3 regions of the Gordonia sp. J1A genome follow, and region 1 is predicted to be linked to each of the others. Evidence: predicted binding sites of a transcription regulator. Region 1 holds the regulator's gene; each other region holds the start of a gene.
The links. The regulator LexA, encoded in region 1, represses DNA repair genes until DNA is damaged. The targets are predictions, from matches to a motif close to CGAACANNTGTTCG.
Positions count from the first base shown of each region.

Region 2: ACZ5QD_RS03530 (DUF222 domain-containing protein) is a predicted target of LexA. The motif match lies at 1,873-1,886, and genes of this name have one in related genera.
Region 3: ACZ5QD_RS08115 (DUF222 domain-containing protein) is a predicted target of LexA. The motif match lies at 5,157-5,170, and genes of this name have one in related genera.

Region 1 covers NZ_AP041607.1:896,579-903,790, reverse strand. Annotated here, with positions in the region: gene hrpA (ATP-dependent RNA helicase HrpA) at 1-1,622, shown strand, start outside; gene nrdR (transcriptional regulator NrdR) at 1,676-2,125, opposite strand; gene ACZ5QD_RS04220 (LysM peptidoglycan-binding domain-containing protein) at 2,148-2,693, opposite strand; gene lexA (transcriptional repressor LexA) at 2,877-3,536, shown strand; gene ACZ5QD_RS04210 (putative PEP-binding protein) at 3,563-5,281, opposite strand; gene ACZ5QD_RS04205 (DeoR/GlpR family DNA-binding transcription regulator) at 5,421-6,191, shown strand; gene ACZ5QD_RS04200 (1-phosphofructokinase family hexose kinase) at 6,188-7,135, shown strand.
Region 2 covers NZ_AP041607.1:756,861-764,072, reverse strand. Annotated here, with positions in the region: gene smc (chromosome segregation protein SMC) at 1-927, opposite strand, end outside; gene ACZ5QD_RS03540 (acylphosphatase) at 948-1,217, opposite strand; gene ACZ5QD_RS03535 (OsmC family protein) at 1,217-1,624, opposite strand; gene ACZ5QD_RS03530 (DUF222 domain-containing protein) at 1,906-3,513, shown strand; gene ACZ5QD_RS03525 (helix-turn-helix transcriptional regulator) at 3,488-3,928, opposite strand; gene ACZ5QD_RS03520 (transposase) at 3,962-4,321, shown strand; gene ACZ5QD_RS03515 (IS30 family transposase) at 4,270-5,427, opposite strand; partial or broken gene ACZ5QD_RS03510 (IS256 family transposase) at 5,606-6,245, opposite strand; gene mutM (bifunctional DNA-formamidopyrimidine glycosylase/DNA-(apurinic or apyrimidinic site) lyase) at 6,665-7,212, opposite strand, start outside.
Region 3 covers NZ_AP041607.1:1,735,619-1,742,830, forward strand. Annotated here, with positions in the region: gene ACZ5QD_RS08090 (ATP-binding protein) at 1-693, shown strand, start outside; gene ACZ5QD_RS08095 (dodecin) at 707-925, opposite strand; gene ACZ5QD_RS08100 (IMPACT family protein) at 983-1,666, opposite strand; gene ACZ5QD_RS08105 (hypothetical protein) at 1,714-2,751, opposite strand; gene ACZ5QD_RS08110 (TetR/AcrR family transcriptional regulator) at 2,809-3,390, shown strand; gene ACZ5QD_RS08115 (DUF222 domain-containing protein) at 3,484-5,136, opposite strand; gene ACZ5QD_RS08120 (N-formylglutamate amidohydrolase) at 5,343-6,050, shown strand; gene ACZ5QD_RS08125 (IS5 family transposase) at 6,092-6,979, opposite strand.

The DNA.
Region 1 (7,212 bases):
AGGCACTGGTCGCCGGACGCTGGCGTAACCGTCATGCGTTCTTCGCCCACAACGCCGAGTTGCTCCGCGACGCGTCCGAGACCGAACATCGCGCGCGGCGTAGGGACCTGCGCATCTCCGACGACGAGCTCTTCGAGTTCTACGCGGCGCGCATACCGTCCACCGTGGTGTCGACACGGCATTTCGACTCGTGGTGGAAGAAGGCGGGCCGCACCGATCCGGCGCTGCTCAACCTCCGGCCCGAGGACTTGCTCGGAGACGACGTCCCCACGGCCGCCGACTATCCGGCCGCCTGGCAGCAGGGCGAGACCCGCCTGGAGCTCCGCTACCACTTCGAGCCCGGCGCACCCGATGACGGCGTGACCGCGATCATCCCCGAGCCGCTCCTGGCACATGTGCGAGACACCGGATTCGACTGGCTCGTACCCGGGATGCGCGCCGAACTCGCGACGCAGCTGATCAAGTCGTTGCCCAAGGGCCTGCGCAAGTCCATGTCCCCGGCGTCCCGGTACGCCGAACTCGCTCTCAGCCGACTCTCGGTGCGCAGCGAGCCACTGCTCACCGGCCTGGCTCGCGAGCTGTCGTCGATCAGCGGGGTCACCCTGGCTCCGCGCGATTTCAATCCGTCGGCACTCCCCCCGCATCTGCGGATGCACTTCGCCGTCACCGGCACAGACGGCGCGATCATCGCGCGCGGCGACCGGCTCGCCGCGCTTCGCACCGACCTGTCTGCCGACGCCGACCGCGACCGCCGTGCGCCCCTGCACCGCGAATGGACCGCCGACGGTCTGGGCACCCTCGCCGACTCCGAGACGGCGACCGTTGCGGGACAGACGATCACCCGCTATCCCACGCTCGCGACCGTGCCGGGACAGGGCGTACGCATCGCGAAGGCCGCCACCTCCACCGAGCGCGACGCCGGCATCGCCGCCGCCGCCGGAGAACTCCTGCGACTCGCGATCGCGCCGCCCAGCCGCAAGCTGGCGTCGACTCTGCCGCCGCCGGCCAAGCTCGCGCTGAGCCAGAGCCCGTATCCGGACGTGGACGCGTTGCTGGCCGACTGCACGGCACGGGCGGTCACCGACACCCTGGCACGGGAGCCGGAGTTGGCCGCCCTGCGCAGTCCCGGTGACTTCGGCGCGCTCTCGGCGCGGCTGGGGCCGGTGATCCGGTCGCGCGCACCCGAGTACTTCGACGCCGCCGTCGCGGCGCTCGCCGAATACTCCCCGGTGCGCCGGGCCGTCGACGCCCGGTCCGGGACTCTCGCCGCCGACGACGTCTCCGATCAGGTCAACGATCTGATCTTCGACGGCTTCGTCGGCGCGACGGCATTGGAGCATCTGCGCTCGCTGCCGCGCTATCTGACCGCCGCGCGGCTGCGCCTCGAGTCCCTCAACACCGCCGCCGGCCGGGACAACGAGGCGATGGGCGCCATCGACAGGGTGGTGGCGGTCTGGAATAGGCGCCTCGCCCAGCTTCCGGCCGCACGCCACGAGGCGCTGAACGAGTTGGTGCAGTGGCGCCTGGAGGAACTCCGCGTGAGCCTGTTCGCTCAGCAGCTCGGCACCAACGGTCCAGTCTCCGAGCAGCGGATAATCAAGGCGATCGACAAGTTCAGCTGACTGCTCGGGGCGGTGGCTGACTGCTCGGACCGGTGGCGCCGGTGCCGTGAGTGTCAGTGACGGTCGCGGCGCAGCGAATCGATCTCGCGCTGGAAGTCGTCGGCCGACTCGAACGACCGGTAGACCGAGGCGAACCGCAGATAGGCCACCTCGTCGAGGTCGCGCAGCGGACCGAGGATCGCGAGACCGACCTCATTGCTCGGTATCTCGGCCGAACCCGACGAGCGCACGGTGTCCTCCACCTGCACCGCAAGCTTCGCCAGTGCGTCCTCGTCCACCTGACGGCCCTGGCAGGCGCGGCGCACGCCCTGCATCACCTTCTCGCGACTGAAGGGCTCGGAGATGCCGTTGCGCTTCACCACGGACAGCACAGCCGTCTCGACCGTGCTGAACCGCCGCCCGCATTCATTGCACGACCTGCGGCGACGGATCACCTGGCCGTCGTCGGCGACTCGGGAGTCGACGACACGGGTGTCGTCGTTCTTGCAGAACGGGCAGCGCATGCCATGACAATACCCGCCCGCCTCAGCCGTACTGCGGGGCGATAAGCGCTTGTCCGACATGCAGTCCCGATGTCTCGAGGCCGTTCAGGTCGCGCAGCTGGGCGATGACGCCCGCGGACGGCAACTCCGGAGCGATCCGCTCAGCGAGCGCGGTGAGCGACTCCCCCGACCGGACGTACACCACGTGCGTCGCCGCCGGCGACTCCGGCGTCGCCGCATCCTGGTAGCCCGCTCCGACGAGGGCGAGCAGCCACACCATGCCGGCGAGGGTGCCGCCGACCACCGCGGCCCCGGCCCACCGGCGCCTGCGGTACACCGCGGGCGACAGCGCGGTCCGGCCGGCCGGCGGCGCATCGAACATCACTCGCCGGTCCGCGACCGGGCGACGCCGCTCGGGGCGGCCGGTCGGGAAGCACGTTCCGCTCGAGTCGCCTCGCCCCGCTCCGCGTACTCCCCGATCACGGACCAGCGAGCCACGGACCACCGGGATGTCGCAGGTCATCGCCGACGCAGTGGAGTGCACAGCGGTGGCGCGTCCGGTCGGGGCGGGTGCCGTCCTCGTGCTCATGACTCGTCTCCAATCGATCGCGTGTTCGAAGAACTCTTGTTCGATAGTTAACACGAGGGGTCCGACAAACGCCGACACGCGTCGAACAATTGTTTGAGTTTTGTGACCTACTCAACTAGCCTTTGGACCATCGATCGAACACAGCTGACGAAAGGCCCGACCGTGACCGACACGCCCGATCCGATGCTCTCCACCGCGACGCTCGAGGCCTCATTGACCCAGCGTCAGCGCGAGGTGCTCGAGGTCATCCGTCAGTCGGTCCGCGAGCGCGGCTACCCGCCGAGCATCCGTGAGATCGGCGAGGCCGTCGGACTCACCTCCACGTCGTCGGTGGCCCATCAGCTCCGCACGCTCGAGCGCCGCGGCCTTCTCAAGCGCGATCCGCACCGTCCGCGTGCGGTGAACGTTCGGGACGATCAGCGGACACCGCCCTCGGGCGGTGCCGAGGCCGACGGAGAGTCACTCCCCACGCCGACCTTCGTTCCGGTGCTCGGCCGGATCGCCGCCGGCGGACCGATTCTCGCCGAACAGGCCGTGGAGGAGGTCTTCCCGATGCCGCGCGAACTGGTCGGCGACGGTTCCCTGTTCATGCTTCGCGTGGTCGGCGAATCGATGATCGACGCGGCGATCTGCGACGGCGACTGGGTGGTCGTGCGCCAGCAGAACGTGGCGGAGAACGGTGACATCGTCGCCGCGATGATCGACGGCGAAGCCACCGTGAAGACCTTCAAGCGCACCGACGGTCACGTCTGGCTCATGCCGCACAACGAGCATTTCGAGCCCATCCCCGGCGACGACGCCGCCATCCTCGGCAAGGTCGTCACGGTGATGCGCCGTATCTGAGGCGCCCGGCCGGCCTCAGCGGGACATCACACCTCGCCGGCCAGAACCGCGCGAACCGCCTCGCGCGCCTGTGACGGACTCGTCGCGGCGATCGCGGCGGACGCCGCATCGCGGCACTGATCCATGGTGACGGTACCCAGCTTCAGTCCCACCGCGGCCGACGCCGCAGGCGCGGACGACAACGACGTCACACCCATCCCGACCAGCACACATGCCAGCAACGGATCGGCAGCCGCCTCGCCGCATACGCCCACGGGCTTGCCCTGGTCCCGACCGGCGTCCCCGACCCGCTGTATCAGCGCGAGTACCGCCGGCTGCCACGGGTCGGTGAGCGCCGCCAGCTCCGGCGACATCCGGTCCGCCGCCATCGTGTACTGGGTCAGGTCGTTGGTGCCGATCGAGACGAAGTCCACTTCGGCGAGGATCGCGTCGGCGAGGATCGCCGCCGACGGCACCTCGATCATCACCCCCGGCACCAGACCGCGTTCCCGAACCCGCGCGGCGAATTCGCGCGCCTCGTCGACCGTGGCGATCATCGGTGCCATCACCCACGGCGTCGCACGGCCGTCGTCGCGCGCCGCCTCCGCCAGCGCATCGAGCTGGTTGTTGCGGATGTCCGGATACGTCTGCACGATGCGGTTGCCGCGGACTCCCATCGCCGGATTCGGCTCGTCGGAGTGGGCGACGAACTTCAGTGGCTTGTCCGAGCCCGCGTCGAGGGTGCGGATCACCACCTTGCGCCCGGGAAAGGCGTCGATCACCTCCCGGTAGAGCTCTACCTGCTGGGCGACGGTGGGCTCGGCCGCGCGGTCCAGGAAGGCCAGTTCGGTTCGGAACAGTCCGACGCCCTCCACCGGCGCCTGCGCCGCCGACCGAGCGGACACGCCGTCGGCCACGTTGGCCAGGATCGCGACCGCGTGCCCGTCCGCCGTGCGGCCCGGCCCACGCCAGGCCGCCGTCTCGGCTGCCCGCGTCGCCGCGGCCGTCACGGCGTCCGAGATGAGTCCGGCGTCCGGGGCGGCCCCCACCGTTCCCGCGTCCCCGTCCACGTAGCCCATGGCTCCGGAGGGGATCTCATCGAGTTCAGCGGCGGCGACCACGCACGGAATACCGAGTTGGCGAGCAATGATCGCCGTGTGGCTGCTGGGGCCGCCGAGCCGCATGCCCAGCCCGATGACGCGTGCCGGGTCCAGACCCGCGGTGTCGGCGGGCGCGAGGTCGTCGGCGAGCAGAATCGACGGTACGTCCGGCACGGGGATGCCCGGCTCCGAGAGCCCGAGGAGTTCGGCGACGACGCGGTCTCGGACGTCCAACAGATCGGTGACCCGTTCAGCCATGAGGCCGCCGAGCTTGGTGAACATCTCCACGAACTGCTCGGTGGCCGCAATCGCGGCGAGCGGCGCTCGAACGCCCTGCGCAATCGACTTGCCCGCGGCCGTCGCCCACCCGCGATCGCGCGCGAGACCGGCCGTGGCAGTCAGGACCTCGGCCGCGACGCCGGTGCTGTGGGAGGCCCGGTCGGCCAGCCGGTCGGCCACCACTCCGGCGGCGGCGGTGAAACGCTCCATCTCTGCGTCGCGGAGCTCCTCCGGAACGGGAGAGTCATCGATGGCGTCGAAGCCGGGTCGCGGTGCGGGTCTGATGATCGGTCCGTACGCGAGGCCACCGACCACCGGAGTACCGGAGACGATGACGTCGGCGCGGAACGGGTTCTCGGCAGGCACGGGAGAAGTCACCTCGGTCATGTGAGAGAGATTACAGAAAGTCCTTGACGTGTCAACACGTACCCATGTAAACAAAGATGTGTAACCAACCAAATCAACACAGATCCACATCTTTGCACGATCCCCATCGTTGCATGAGATCGGACAGTCGGGAGAGCAGATGTACGCGGAGGAACGCCAGTCGGCGATCGCGAACGAGGTCCGCCTGCGCGGCCGCGTCTCCGTAGCCGATCTCGCCGCGCGCTTCTCCGTGACCGGCGAGACCGTGCGCCGCGACCTGGCTATTCTCGCTCGCAGCGGCCATCTGGTGCGCGTCCACGGCGGAGCCGTACGCCTCGACGTCGCCGCAGTGGTCGACGAACCCGATCTGGTGGTTCGGGAGGAGACCCACCGAGGCGAGAAGAGCGCCATCGGTGCCGCTGCGCTGGCATTCCTGCCCGCCGACGGCGGTTCCATCGTGATCGACGCCGGGACCACCACTCTGCAGTTGGCTCTGTCCATCCCCGCCGACGCCCGCTTGACCTGCGTCACCAACAGCGTGCAGATCGCCGAGGTGGTGGCGGAGTTGCCCGGCTCCGGGGTGCTGCTGACCGGCGGCAGACTCCGGCCCAAGACCGGTGCCTCCGTCGGCGCCGACGCGATCGAGCGACTCTCGCGCATCCGTGCGTCGGTCGGCTTCCTCGGCACCAACGGTCTGTCGCTCGAGCACGGTCTGTCGACACCCGACGCCGACGAGGCCGCCACCAAACGCGCCATGATCGCGGCCTGCACGACGACGGTGGTCCTCGCCGACTCGTCCAAGATCAACCGGGAGGAACTGATGAGCTTCGGAACCCTGGAGGACGTCGATGTCCTCGTGACCGACGCCGGGATCGACTCGGCCTTCGCCGACGAACTGCGCGCCCACGAGATCGAGGTGGTGATCGCATGATCGTCACCGTCACCGCCAATCCGAGCACCGACCGTACGATCGAGCTCGCCGGACCGCTCCGGCGGGGCGAGGTGCACCGTGCGGCCCGCGTCGTCGACCAACCGGGCGGCAAGGGAATCAACGTCGCACGGGTGGTGCGGGCTGCCGGCCTTCCCACACTGGCCGTCCTGCCCGCCCGCGCCGACGACCCGTTCATCGACAGCCTGCGCGCCGTGGCCCTTCCGCACCAGGCGGTGTCGGCGGACGGGACGGTCCGGACCAACCTGACCGTGGCCGAACCGGACGGCACCACCACCAAGATCAACGACGCCGGAACGGCCGTCTCCGCCGAGGCCGGGGCCGCGCTGCGCACCACGATCCTGGCCCGTGCCGAGGGAGCGGACTGGCTCGCTCTGTGCGGCTCGCTGCCGCCCGGCCTCCCCGAGGACTGGTACGCGCAGGTACTCGCCGCGACGGCGTCGCTGCACTGTCGGGTGGCCGTCGACACGTCCGGTGCACCCCTGGCCGCGGTGGCCGCCGCCCGTCCGGCACTGCTGAAGCCGAACTCCGATGAGCTCGCCGAACTCACCGGCGACGATCCGGCCGGCATGGAGAGGTCTGCGGCGCAGGGTGATCCCAGCGTCGCAGCGGCCGCCTCCCGAACACTCGCCGACCGGACCGGCGGGACGGTGCTGACCACGCTGGGCGCGGCCGGCGCCCTCCTGACCACCCCGGACGGCATATGGTTCGCCACCGCGCCGGCTGTCGCGGTCCGCAGCACCGTCGGCGCGGGCGACGCCTCACTCGCCGGTTATCTGATCGCGCACCTGCGCGGTGCCGACGAGGCCGGGCTCCTGCGCAGTGCCGTCGCTCACGGCTCGGCGGCCGCAGCACTGCCGGGCACCACGCCGCCCACTCCGGATCTGCTCGACGAAGCGGGTGTGTCTGTCTCCCGGCTGTCCTGATCCGTCCGCGAAGAACCCCGACACCCAGAATCCCCGAGTCCCCGAATCCCCGACCCCCAGAATCCCGACCCCCCAGA
Region 2 (7,212 bases), 140 kb from region 1:
TTCACCGGCGAGCCGCAACGTGCCGCCGACCCGCTCCGACAGTGCGCCGAGTTGGTAGAAGACGCGTCCGGCCTCACTCGCCGCGGGCGCCACCTGCGCCAGATGCTCCTGTGCTGCCGACAGCGCCTCCGTGGCGGCGTCCAGCGCGGCCGCCACCTCGTCCTGCTGTCGCCGGACGTCGGCCTCCACGGCGCTGTGCTGCGCCATCTCCTCGCGTCGCTTCACGAGGTCGTCGGCGGCCAGCCGCAAGCGGGCGTCGCGCAGGTCGGCCTGGACGGTCGCCGCGCGCCGCGCCACCTCGGCCTGCCGGCCGAGCGGCTTGAGCTGGCGGCGGAGTTCCGTCGTCAGATCGGTGAGACGGTCCAGGTTGGCGGCCATCGCGTCGAGTTTGCGGACCGCCTTCTCCTTGCGGCGACGATGCTTGAGGACCCCGGCGGCCTCCTCGATGAACGCGCGCCGTTCCTCCGGCCGGGCCTCCAGGATCGCCGCCAGCCGGCCCTGCCCCAGGATGACGTGCATCTCGCGGCCGATGCCCGAATCGGACAGCAGTTCCTGAACGTCCATCAGGCGGCACGAATTGCCGTTGATCTCGTACTCGCCCGCGCCGTCGCGGAACATGCGCCGCGTCACCGACACCTCGGAGTACTCGATCGGCAGCGCGCCGTCCGAGTTGTCGATGGTCAGGGTCACTTCCGCGCGGCCCAGCGGGGCGCGACCGGAGGTCCCGGCGAAGATGACGTCGGCCATCTTTCCGCCGCGCAGGGCCTTGGCCCCCTGCTCCCCCATCACCCAGGTCAGGGCGTCGACGACATTCGACTTGCCCGACCCGTTGGGCCCCACCACACACGTGATGCCGGGCTCGAACCGCAGCGTCGTCGACGACGCGAACGATTTGAACCCTTTCAGGGTGAGGCTCTTCAAGTGCACGACCTGACAGCCTACCCGGATCAGCGCTCGACGAAGCCCGTCAAACCACCGCGTGCCGCCTCGAAGGACTCCACCACCAGATCGACTCGGCCGGGGGTGTCGGACGAGCGCAGCGCGGCCAGCAGTGCCGTCAGCGATTCATGCGGACCTTCGGCGACCACGAGCACCCGACCGTCGGGCTGGTTCGAGGCGTATCCCACCAGACCGAGTTCCAGCGCTCGCGACCGGGTCCACCAGCGGAATCCGACGCCTTGGACTCGCCCGTGCACCCACGCGGTGAGGCGCTGCATCACTCGGTCTCCATGGTGAGCGAGACCTGAGTTCCCGCCTTCAGGGTGCGGCCGACCGTGCAGACCTTGTCGATGGCGCGCTCGACGACCACGAGCAGGCGCTCGGCGGCCTCCGGGTCGAGTTCGGAGAGGTCCACTTCCAGGACCTCGTCCAGCTGCGGGTACTGCTCGTTCTCCCGGTCGGCGTCGCCCGAGACCCGCACGGTGGCGTCGTAGTCGTCGCCCAGTCGGCGCGAGAGCGGCCGGTCCGACGACATCCCCGTGCACGCGGCGAGTGCGATCTTCATGAGTTCACCCGGGGTGAAGACGCCCTCGACGTCCTCCGAGCCGATGAGGACCTGCGCCCCGCGCGAGCTCTGCCCGGTGTACCTCCGGGTTCCGGTCCGCTGGACCCACAGTTCAGTCATGTCGTCGTGCCTTTCATCTGCCGTTCGTGGAGGTGTTCACGTCTCGGTGTTCACGCCTCCCCCGGTCGAACGCCGCCGGCCTCGCAGACCTTCCCGGCCGTCGGCGTTCCAAGACTGTTCAACCTACCGGGTGGCCGGCTCGCCCTGCGGATCGGCTTGAGGACGTCGACGAGAGCGCGTCGCCGAGAACGGTGCGCTGAATCCGCCTCGTTCCGTTCGAGTGATTTGTCAGACCCTGCCGATATCATCGAATGTAAGTTCGAGGCACTCGAAGGGGAGGCGTGAACATGCAGGTGAGGGAGCATTCCGGCTCGTCGGTGGTGGTCGACGACGGGTCGATCGTGATCCGGATCGGATGTCCGGCAGGTTCGACCGACGGGTCCGGTTCGGATGCGGCTGCGGTGTCGCGGGCTGATCGTGCCGCGTTGTTGACCTTCGCAGCGCGGGCTGACTGCTATCAGGGGTTGGTGATGTGGCATCGCTATCAGGCGGTGTACTCGCTGTATCGGGCGAAGCAAGCGGAATTAGAGGCCGACGCGTCGGTCGATGCGTACACGCGGTTGTTTGATCCGCAGTGCCAGATGGCGGCCTCGTATGCGACAGCGGCCGGGGTCCGGCAGTACGCGGGTGAGTTGTTCGTCGATCGGGCGATCGCGTGTTTCGAGCGGATTCCGTCGATCGGCCGACTGATGCGCTACGGGGTTCTCACTCCGGGGTGGTTCGTTCGAGCCGTGGAGCAGACCGCGTTGGTCGACGACGGCGACCTGCTCGCCTTCATTGATGCGGAGATCGCACATCGTCTGGCCGGAATGGGTGGACTGTCGGCGAACCGGGTGGAGTCGACCGTCGCCGCGATCGTGGCCGAGCACGACCCGGACGCCGCGACCCTGACTCGTGAGCAGGTCGCGTCGAGCAAGAAGGTGTCGGTGACGCCGGTCGCCGACGGCGTGTCGGAGATGGTGATCGTCGGCTCCACCGAGGACGCGGCGATCTCCCTCGGGGCGATCAACGCGCTCGCCGACGGCGTGTGCCCGTTCGACCCGCGAACCAAGCAGGCCCGCCGGTCCGACGCCGCTACCGCACTGCTGCAGCAGAGCCAGTTCACCTGCCTGTGCGAGCGGGACGACTGCGTCTCGGAGTTGGCGCCCGCGCAGATCGACGCGCGGCGCGCCCAGGTGATGGTTCACGTCGTGGTGCGCAAGGAGGCGCTCGACGGCGTGTCGCAGCTACCGGCGTACGAGGATGGCGTCGGTCCGATCTCCGCCCGCCACGCCCGGGAGTTGGTGCGTCGTCCCGACGCGGTGATTCGCGAGTTGGATCTGGACACGGTGATCGCCGACTGCATGCGACACGCCGGTCGGTACCGCCCCTCGGCGGCGGTCGACACAGCCGTCCGCGCCCTGTTCGGCACCTGCACCGTCGCCGGCTGCGACCGCCCGGCGTGGAAGTCCGACCTCGATCACGTCGTCGAATTCGACCACCGCGATCCGGGCAACGGCGGGCCGACGTGCGTGTGCAATCTGAATCCGAAGTGCCGTTTCCATCATGGCGTGAAAACCCACGCCGAAGGGTGGGTCGATGATCAGATCGTCGACGCCAACGGCGTCATCTGGACCGAAGTCACCACGCCGGACGGGATGACCGTCCGCCGACAGGCGATGAACCTGTGGCTGCTGCCCGAGCTCGGGCACATTCAGTGCCGGCACGGCGTGTCGTTCGGCATGTCGGACTCGCCCGCGACGCGCCCGGAGAACCGACACGCCGAGAATGAACCGGAACGGCGACTGACCCGCACTCAGGCCAAGCACCGCTACCGCACCCAGAGGCGCGCCGCCAACCGCCGACAGCGGGAAATCGCGACGGTCACCGACGGCGAGCCGCCGTTCTGAGTCCAGCGGCATCGGCGGAGCCGGTCGATCGCCACAGACTCGGGGCCTCACCGAAGGCGCGTTTGAACGCACGACTGAACGCTTCCTCCGAATCGTACCCCACCCGTCTGGCCACCGAGCCGATGGGCAGACTCGTCGACGCGAGCAGATTCTGCGCGATGTGCATGCGCCAGTCGTGCAGGTACCGGATGGACGATCGCCCGAGGACGGTTCGGAATCGCTCGTCGATCACTGATCGTGAGACGGCCGCCGCTGAGGCGAGTTCGGCGACGGTCCATTTGCGATCCGGCGCCGAATGCAGTTGTTCGAGTGCCGGGCCGAGAACCGGGTCGCGGAGGGCGGTCAACCAGCCGTGACCGGCCGCGGGAGCCGTGTCCAGATGCAGACGCAGCACCTCGGTCAGCAACAGTTGCATGAGGTCAGTGACGATTGAATCGTCCCGGGTTTGATGGAGACAGGTTTGACCGGAAGGGACACTTGTTTCGTGCCTCGCCCACCGAAGTACTCACCCGAGTTGCGGGACCGTGCCACACGGATGGCCATCGATGCTCGGAAGGATCCCGAGACCGCGCCCGGAGCTCTGGCGCGGATCGCCAAGCAACTCGACGTCAACCCCGAGACCCTGCGGACCTGGGTCCGCCGCGTCGAAGACGGCCAAGCCGAAGCGCCTGGGTCGAGACAGTTTCAGATATCGAGCGGATCCGCTTGTTGGAGAAGGAAGTTCGAGAGCTGCGTCGGGCGAACGAGATGGCGGATTCAAGCGGTGGGCGCAAGAAGCTCTGCGAGCTTCTCTGATGGTGTCAGATAGCCCAGAGTCTTGCGCGGTCGGCTGTTGAGGCTGTCCTGGATCGCGTCCAACTCCTCGCGGGTGACGGCGCTCAGGTCGGTGCCCTTGGGCAGGTACTGACGCAACAGGCCGTTGGTGTTCTCGTTGCTCCCGCGCTGCCAGGGCGAGTGGGGATCGCAGAAGTAGATCGGGATACCCGTGGCAGTGGTGAACGCCGCGTGCTGCGACATCTCCGCGCCCTGGTCCCAGGTGATCGTTCTGGCCAACGAGGACGGTAGTTTGCTGATCGCGGCGCGCATCGCTGCCTCGACCTGCTCGGCTGTCTTGCCATCTGGGAGGTGCAACAGCAGCGTCATCCGCGTCGATCGCTCGACGAGCGTCCCGACCGCGCTGCGGCTGCCCTCGCCAAGGATGAGGTCGCCTTCCCAGTGTCCGGGCACGGCGCGGTCGTCGGCTTCTGCGGGGCGTTCGCTGAGCATCACCATGCCGGGGATCCGGCCGCGGCCGTCAGTGGTGCCGCGGGGCTTTCGGGCCGCTCTTCCGGACCGTAGACACCGCGCCAACTCGCGGCGCAACTCGCCTCGGCCCTGGACAAACAGGGACTGGTAGATCGTCTCGTGGCTCACGCGCATCTCCGGATCATCGGCGTGATCCAACCGTAGGCGCGCCGCGATCTCCTCGGGGGACCACAACTGCTCCAGCCGGCTGGAGACCTCCTCGAGCAACCGGCCTGACGCGAGCTTGAAAGACTTCGGCCGACGAGCTTGATCGCGAGCGCGTTCGTGCGCATGCCATGCCGAGTAGCCGCAGCGACCACCGCCGCGCTTCACCTCGCGGCTGATGGTCGACACCGCGCGCCCCAGGTGCTCGGCGATCGCGGTGAAGGTGTCGCCACGATTGATCCCCACCAGGATCTGCTCGCGCTCGTCAATCGTCAGGCAGCCCTGGCGTGGCTCCCAGCCGAACGGCTTGGCGTCGGCGTGCCTGCCGGTGCGGGCCATGATCCCGACCATCGGCGCGCTGCAGCCGATCTCCTTGGCGATGTCGACCAGCCGCCAACCCCTCGCATGCAGCCTGAGTGCCAGCCGCTTCTGCTCCCGACTGAGATGACCGTGCTTGCCCTGCATCCGGATCCTCCTGTGATCAGTGACTGCCTCATCTCACAGGACTCGTTGCACTGACCGCTTGAATCCGCCGATTCTGAAGACAGCGTCGGCTTTCTTCGCGGCCGAGCTCGACCGGCCACACCGCTGATCGGTCAAGTCCCGGGTAGTGGTGTAACTGGTTGTGGTCCTTCGTAGGTGGTCAGGCGGGTAGTTGGATCAGTGGGTCGGTGTTCACCTCCGGCGTGTGGTCGGTGACGGTCAGGCGGCAACGGCTGAGCACCTCGAGGCCGAGGTAGCGGCGGCCTTCGGCCCATTCATCTGTCTGCTCGGCGAGCACTGCTCCGATGAGCCGGATGATGGCGTCGCGGTTGGGGAAGATGCCGACGACGTCGGTGCGGCGGCGGATCTCGCGGTTGAGCCGTTCGGTGGGGTTGTTGGACCAGATCTGGCGCCACACATCTTCCGGAAACGCGGTGAACGCCAGCAGGTCTTCACGGGCGTCGCCGAGGTGTTCGGCGACGTCGGGTAGCCGGTCTTCGGTGTATTCGAGCAGCCGGTCGAACTGGGCGTTCACCGCCTCTGGTGTGGGTTGGTCGTAGACGCTGTGCAGCATCGCTTTCACAGCCGGCCACATCGATTTCGGGCACACCGCCATCAGATTTGCGGCGTAGTGGGTGCGGCAGCGCTCCCAAGCGGCGCCGGGCAGGGTCGCGGCGATCGCCTCGACCAATCCCGGCATGGGCGTCAGAGGTCACCAGGCGGACTCCGCCGAGGCCGCGGGCGACCAGGTCGGCGAGGAAGGTGTTCCACGAGGCTTTGGTTTCGCTGGTGGCGACCTGCTGGAGTCGTTCATGCCGACGAGGCAGATGACGCTCGTATCTACCCTGACCTCACCGCTGTCTGTCGATTCGCAGCCAAGAAATTGCCATCGCCGGCTGCAGGCTCGAGGAAAGTCCTGTCGACAAAGTCAGTGCCGGTCTCCAGGTCCTCGCGCACCAGGTCAAGCATCCGCTCAACCATGTGGCGCGGCGTGAAGACCTCACCGTGGGCCTTCACACGGTGCCTGGACTTCATCAGTTACTCCCTCCTGTCGGCCCGCGACTGCTGGCCTCTACTCGATGGCTACACCCTATCGGCCGGTACCGACATCGAGTGACGCACACGAGCGCGGCAGGTTCCAAGGAAGGATTCTGAACGGACCGCCCGATAGAAGGCGACGTACACCGACAGCAGGCACCAATACATTGCGAGTAGTCGGTCAGGCAACCCTCCGGCGCCGCGGCACCCGCTGACACGTCGGGCAGAAGAACGAGCTCCGGTTCATGAATGCTTCGCGCACCATCGGCGTCTCGCAGCGACGGCACGGAAGTCCTTCGCACCCATAGGCGTTCAACGATCGTTCGAAATAACCCGACTGCCCGTTCACGTTCACGTACAGGTCGTCGAACGACGTGCCGCCGACCTTGACCGCCTCCCGCATCACCTGGGTTGCGTGATCGACGAGTTCTCCCAGCCGGGCGCGCGGAATGCCGCGCGTGCGTCGCCGGCCGTGCAGGCCGGCGCGCCAGAGCGACTCGTCGGCGTAGATGTTTCCGACACCGGAGATCACGGTCTGGTCGAGGATCGCGCGCTTGATCTCCGTGTCCCGACGCCGCAGCGCGGTGACCACGCCGTCGCGGTCGAAAGCCGGCTCGAAGGGATCCGGTGCGATGTGCGCCACCGACTCGGGTACGCGGCGCGGCCCGGCGTCGACGAGTTCGTCCAGATGCCAGCCGCCGAAGGTCCGCTGGTCGACGAAACGCAGTT
Region 3 (7,212 bases), 840 kb from region 1:
AACGAGTCGCTGGCCGGGATCGAGTACAACCCGGGACGCTACATCCGGCTCGACGTGAATCCGACGGCCGCGCAAGACATTCGGGAGTTCCGCGCCGATCTGCGCAAGTGCAGTGACGGTTCCTTCGATTCCGGCGGCGACGATCAGTACGCCGAGGAGAAGTTCCTCCTCGTCAAGGCTCTGGTGGAGCGCTTCCGCGGCCGCGAGGGTTTCACCGACCTCGATCGCAAGTGGACCGAGCAGGTCACGGACGTGCGCAACTGGGTCACCTTCGCGGCGTCGGAGCGATACCTCGACGGCGACGGGGAGTACGAGAACTACACCGACTCCGACGGCAAGTCCGGCGGCCAGAAGGAGAAGCTCGCGTACACGATCCTGGCCGCATCGCTCGCCTATCAGTTCGACCTCAAGTGGGGAGCCACCCGCTCGCGCGATTTCCGTTTCGTGGTGATCGACGAGGCCTTCGGCCGGGGCTCGGACGATTCGGCCCGTTACGCGCTGTCGCTGTTCGCGCGCCTCGGCCTGCAGTTGCTGATCGTCACGCCGCTGACGAAGATCTACACGATCGAACCCTTCGTCTCCGCGGTCGGATACGTGGAGAACCGCGGCGGCAGCTACTCACAGCTCCAGTGCCTCACCATCGAGCAGTACCGCGAGAAGCGTGCGGTGCGGGAGTTGGTGCACGAGGCCTGAGTCGGGAGCCTGCTCAGGTATCGCGCGGTTCCAGTGCGAACCCGATCTTGACGGTGACCTGGAAGTGCGCGATGGCGCCGTCCTCGATGTGGCCGCGGGTCGACACCACCTCGAACCAGTCGAGGTTCTTGACGGTCTCACCCGCCCGGCTGATCGCATTGCGGATGGCGTCGTCGGTGCCGGTGGTCGACGAACCCACGACCTCGATCACGCGGTAGACATTGTCGCCCATGACTCGCTCCTATCGATTGGGGTGCCTCTCCCCTGTCTATCAGTTCCGGCTCGGTCGTCAGCGGGTTTGGGCGTCTGGAACTGGCACGTCCACCCATGTCCGGCCCGCCGGCTCGGCCGTCCCCGCACCCGAGGTCGCCGCCGCGACCACCGCCTCGACGTCGTCGGCCTCGGCCGCGACCACCAGGGTCACGTCGGCGCCGTACTCGGTGTCGATCACCTGCGCGCCCTTCGAGCGGAGCAGCCCCTCGACACGTCCCGCGTCCGCGTGTGCCAGCCGGATCCGCCACAGCGAGCGCGGCTCCCGGCGCACCAGCGGTGCCGTCTGCAATGCCAGCGACACCGCGTCGCCGTACGCGCGGACGAGCCCGCCGGCGCCGAGGAGGGTTCCGCCGAACCAGCGCACCACCACCGCGCAGACATCGCTGAGTCCGGCTCCCACCAGCACGTCGAGCATCGGGCCGCCGGCGGTGCCCGACGGCTCGCCGTCGTCGTTGGTGCGGGTCGTCTCGCCTCTGGCTCCCAGCACGAATGCCGAGCAGTGGTGCCGCGCGTCGCGGTGAGCGCGCCTCTGCTCGGCGATCAGTTCGCGGGCCGCGGCTTCGGAGTCCACGCGGCGCACCACGGCGAGGAACTTCGAGCGCTTCACATCGAGCGTCGCGACGGCGTCCGGCCCGCCGGCGAGCGTGAGATGACCGGTCGGGCCGGCGTCGGGTGCTGTCCGGGGCGGCCGAGTGTCCATGGGTTCATCTTGCCGTACCACCGGCAACGATCGCCGCGAGCGCGAACTCATCTGATCCCGAAGATCTTCACGAACATCGGCGTATCGAGCAGGGTGTGCGGTGCAATGGCGTGGTAGGCCCACAGATGCGTCCACGCGTTGGCGCTGCGGATGGTGATGAAGGTCTTGAACATCCCCGGACCGGTGTAGAAGAGGAACAGGTACAGCACTGAGACGAGTGCGTCCGACGGCGAGGCGAAGTTGGTCCATCCGTCGAAGAAGTGCAGGGTCGCATACGTCAGACCGCCGAGCACCACCGTCGCGGGCACCGACCCGGTCAGCTTCAGGTACCGCGGCGTCAGGATGCAGTAGATGAAGACCATCGTCGGCAGAGCTGTGCCCGCCAACCCCAGCACGAGGGTCAGCGGGGCGCCCAGCAGTGCCTGATGCGCGGGCAGTCCGAGGATCGACGACGATCCCGCCACCGCCAACTGCACGGCCGACTCGATGAGCAGGACCACGACGATCAGCAGGAGGTCGGCACGGCGGTCGGACGACGTCAGACTCAGTTGCTCGGAGGTGTACCGCCGCCGGAAGACGATCAGCGGCACCACGGCGAACACGATGAGGTTGTACAACGCCCAGCTCAGCGTCTCCGGAATCGTCACGGGCTGGTCGGTGCGGATCACCATGCCGTCGAGGTGGAAGCTGAAGGCGTGCCAGCCGAAGGCGCGCCCGAGCAGGAAGCCGCCGACCATGCCCGCGACGCCGTAGCCGAGCGTCGCGGCCACCTCGGCGCGCGCCCTGGTCCGCTCGGGTGCCCGCGTCGCGATGTCGGGCACCCTCCGATGGCGCGTGAGCAGATGCACGACGACCATCAGCGCGAAGACCTCGAGATACATCAGGTCGGTGCCGATCACCTTCTGGGCGGTGGGCGGTTCGGCGAGTTCGCTCGCGTGCAGCGGCAGATGCCGTCCGGCCACCGCGATCAGCACCGCGTTGATCACCAACCATCCGGCAGCCGCGAGCCAGACGGCGCGACCGGGCCGTCGCCTCCGCCGTGATGCGGAGCGGCGGTCGAGGACCAGGTCTCGCGTGCCAGCCATACTAGAATCATACGCTCGTATCATACGAGTGTATAGATACTCGGCTACACTGTTCTCATGTCCGACGCCTCCGTCCGCGACCGCATCCTCGACACCCTGCTGCGGCTGGCCGCCGAACGCGGCGCCGAGGGCGTCACCGTGCGGGAAGTCGCCTCCGCCGCCGCGGTGTCGATCGGCACCGTGCAGTACTACTGCCACTCCAAAGAACAGATGCTGACGATGGCCTTCGACGAAGTGAACCGGCGGATCGCCGCCCGGGTCGACGCGATCGAGTACGACGGGCCGGTCGGTGCCGTGTTGCGACGCGCCCTCCTCGAGTTCCTCCCCCTCGACGACGTGCGCCGCCGCGAAGCGGCGGTGTACCTCGCGTTCAGCACGCGAGCGGTGGTGGAGCCGACCCTCGCTGCCATCCGCCACGACCTCATCACCGAACAGCATCGGCTCTGCGCCGACGCCTTCCGGCTCGCGCAGCGACGCGGCCAGGACGTGACGGTCTTCGACGCCGATCAAGCCGCCTGGACCACCGTCGCTCTGATCGACGGACTCCTGCTGAATCTGTTGAGCGATCCGCGGGGGCTGTCGGCGGCCGGCGCGATCGAGGCGGTCGACCGCCATCTCGGTGCCCTCACCCAGATCTGACCGGCGCCACGATCGGCATTCTCAATCAGCTCGAACGCGATGACACACCGGTTCATCCGCCCGCTCGGTGGCGCGGCCGGCGTTCTCGCACCCTCAGAACTGGGGCTCACCCCACTCCGTCCCCCACACCGTCCCGCACTCCGTCACCGAAGCCCCCGTCGGCACCACAGCCTCCACGACCTCACGAGCTCGACGATTCGCCGCCCGCCGCCGCATCCGGTACTGATGCTTGGCCTCCACTCGCGTACGCGGTCGTTCCGGTGCAACACCGGCGTGTCCGGATCCTGGGCGTGTCGGCGCCGGGTGTCTGCAAGTGAGGTGGCCGAGCTCCGGCAGGAGCCGCATGTTCAACGCCCGCTGACGTACCGTGAACCCCTCCGGCGTGGTGACCTCTGTCCAGATCACACCGTTCGCGTCCACGACCTGATCGTCGACCCATCCGCCGACGAAGGTCTTCAGACCATGATGGAAGCGGCACTTCGGATTCAGGTTGCACACGCACGTCGGGCCGCCGGCACTCGGATCGGTGTGGTTGAACTCGCACACGTGATCCAGATCCGACTTCCACGCCGCCCTCTCGCATCCCGGCCACGAGCAGGTACCGAACAGACCCCGCACCGCCGCGTCCACCGCCGCCGTCGGACGATAGGCGTTGCCTCGCTGCGCCTGGTGATCGACGAGCTCGCCGAGATCCACCTCTCGCCGAACCGCGTCCGGTCGAGCCGCCAGCTCCCGCACGTGCTCGGCCGAGATCGGGCCGTAGCCGTCCAGATGGGCCGGGGTGTCGGACTCCCCTCCGAGAGTCTCCTTGCGAACCACAACGTGCAGCACCACCCGTGCGCACCGCGACGCAATCGCCTCCGTCGACAATTCGGCGGTGCAATCGTCCCGACCGCACTCGCACACGAAGTCGGTCCCCGCCAGACGCGCGACGGCTGCCGCCGACCGACGCTCACCGCGAGTCCGCGGATCGTGCGAGCACACTCCGGCGATCACCGCGTCCAGCACGTCTTTCACGACCATCGCGTCCTCGGTCGAGGCCGTCACGATCACCTCGGACACGCCCTCGCCGAGCGGGTTCACCCGCACCTGCTTGGCGAGCTTCACCTGCTCGCGGGTCAGCGTCACCGCATCCGGATCATGTTCAGCCACAATCGAACTCACCAGAGCCTCCACCCGGCCAGCCGACAGCTTGCCCACCACGGACAGCGTGTGCGCGATCTCGGCGTCGATGAACGCCAGCAGATCCGCATCGTCGACCAGCGCCGTCTGCTCGACCACCCGACGAAACCACGCCGGGCAGATCAGCCCGTCACGCATCAACCGGCCCACCGCCGGAATCCGCTCCATGCACGCCACCGCGGCCTCCACGAAATGCTCAGCCGTGCACTGCCGCACGCCTGCCGCCGTCGCATACGACGCCGCGACCTGGCACAGCGGATCGTAGAGCCGTGTGTACACGTCGGCACCCGACTCGACACCGCCGGCCGGGCCATCGGACTCGGCCTGCTTCGCTAGCAGCAGTGCGTACACCGCTTCGTAGCGGTGCCACAACACCAGCCCCTGATAGCAGTCCGCTCGCGCCGCGAACCCGAGCAGAGCAGAACGATCGGCCCGCGAGGTGCAGTCCGCCGACTCTCCCGTACCTCCCGGACGACCGATCCGAATCACGATCGCACTCTCGTCGACCACCACCGACGAGACCGCCGACGCGGATCCCGAATCACCTCTGACCTTGATGTTCATTGATCCCCCTCCGTTCGAATCGAACTTGCATTCGATGTTATCCGGAGGGTCTGACATGAATGATCGCGAGAACTTCCGCCAACCCTGAGCGGACCGCCATGTGTAGATCGAGGATCCGGATTGTCGTAGGCCCGTGCTTGTCTGTCACGTTGCCGCATGGGCGGGGACGTGCCGTTCGTCGGCGCCACTACGTGTGAAGGACCAACATGCCCCCTCGCGCAACGATTCTCAACGGAAACCCCGACTCGCCGGTCCTGCTTCATGTCGCCCGCCGTGCTCAGCTCGCACGGCCGCACTCCATCGCACCGTCGATCCCACTCGAGTCCCTGGACGCCGCAACCGAATCGGTGGCCAAGTGCGCGCGGACGCACGCTGCGGTTCGCCCGCACCTGATCGTGAACGACCTCTCTCCGCTACCAGAAGCCGCACGCCTGCCCGGTGATGCAGACCCGATCGACCACATCCAGCCCTACGCCTGGCTGGTGACCGATCTGATCGAAGAGCGGTTGACCGCGACCGGCTGCGCCGTGATCGTCGACATTTGTTCGTACCCGAACGAGTCGACTCCGCTCGAGGATCAGCAGCAGACACACCCCGAGGTCTGTCGCGGCATCGACTTTTCGCACACTCCGACAGCGCTTCTCGATGCGGCGGTCACCGCATTCGGCGAGTTGGCCTCCGCCGGACCCGACGTACCGCAGCCGCGGCGATACGTGCCCCAGGCACAGTATGGAAACGACCAGCGTGTCCAGGCAGTCACGGTGGCGATCCGCAATGACGTCCTGCTCGACGGACACTTCGCGGTCAACCCGGAGTCGGTCGAGCGGCTGGGCCGGGCGATCGGCGAAGTGATCGGGGCACGCATCTGCGCGGCGCTGCCGCACCCCTGCGATCCGGTCCCGCCAATCTCATGACCGGGCGGTGGTTAGCCAACGGCAGGGCGACCTAGGTTCTGTTACGAAAGTCGTCTGAGCCAGTGATTGATGCTTGCGATTTCGATGGTGGCGGCGAAGCGGACGGCGAGTTTGTCGTAGCGGGTTGCGCAGGCTCGGTGTTGTTTTAGCTGGTTGATGCCATATTCGACGGCATGGCGGTCCTTGTATCGCTCGGAGTCGAACGCGGGTGGGCGTCCGCCGACCGATCCTCGTCGTTTGCGGTGTCGGTGTTGGTCGGACGGTTGAGCGATCGTGGCCTTGATGTGGTGGGTTCGCAGCCAGGTCCGGTTGGCCTTCGATGAGTAGGCCTTGTCCGCGAGGACCCGGTCGGGGCGAGACCGTGGTCGGCCGGGACCGGCGCGGCAGACTCGGATTCCTTCCAGGACGGGAATCATCTCGGGGCTGTCGCCGCACTGGCCGGCGGTCAGGAGGAAGGAGAGCACTCCGCGGTGCTGATCAATCGCGACATGGGTCTTTGTCGACCAGCCGCCGCGGGATCGTCCGAGCGCGTGATCGGACGGTTCGTCGGGCACCTTCTCGAGGCTGTCGGCGCGAGCGCCTGCGGCGTGCGCATGAGCTCTGGACGTCATCGAATCAACGCTGACCTGCCACGACAGTCGATCTGAGGCGGCAGCATTGGCGCGTAGTTCGGCATCGATTCGTGCCCAGATTCCGGCGACCTGCCATTGAGTGAACAAGGCGTACACCCGCCACCACGGGCCGTAACGGTCTGGAACGTCGCGCCACGGACAGCCGATGCGAGTTCGGTAGCGGACCCCGTCGATCAGCGCTCGCAGACAATACTGGCGGGGTCGACCGCGTCTGGGCGGGGTGGGAAGGTGCGGCTCGAGAACCGTCCACTGCCTGTCGGTCAGGTCATGGCGCGCTGATGCCGATACGGTGGCCATGGGAGGCCTCCCTGCGAGCGTTGATGATTAGACACCAACTGCGTTAGCGCGGAGGCCTCCCGTCATGCTCGCGGACACGCCGACGCCACACCAGCCACTTTCGTAACAGAACCTAGGTCGTGTCTGACAATGTGCGGGGCCAGGCGATCACGGCATTGAGGACGACCGCTGCTCGATAGTTGACGGCGTGCTTGTCGTAGCGAGTGGCGATGCCGCGCCACTGCTTGGTCACT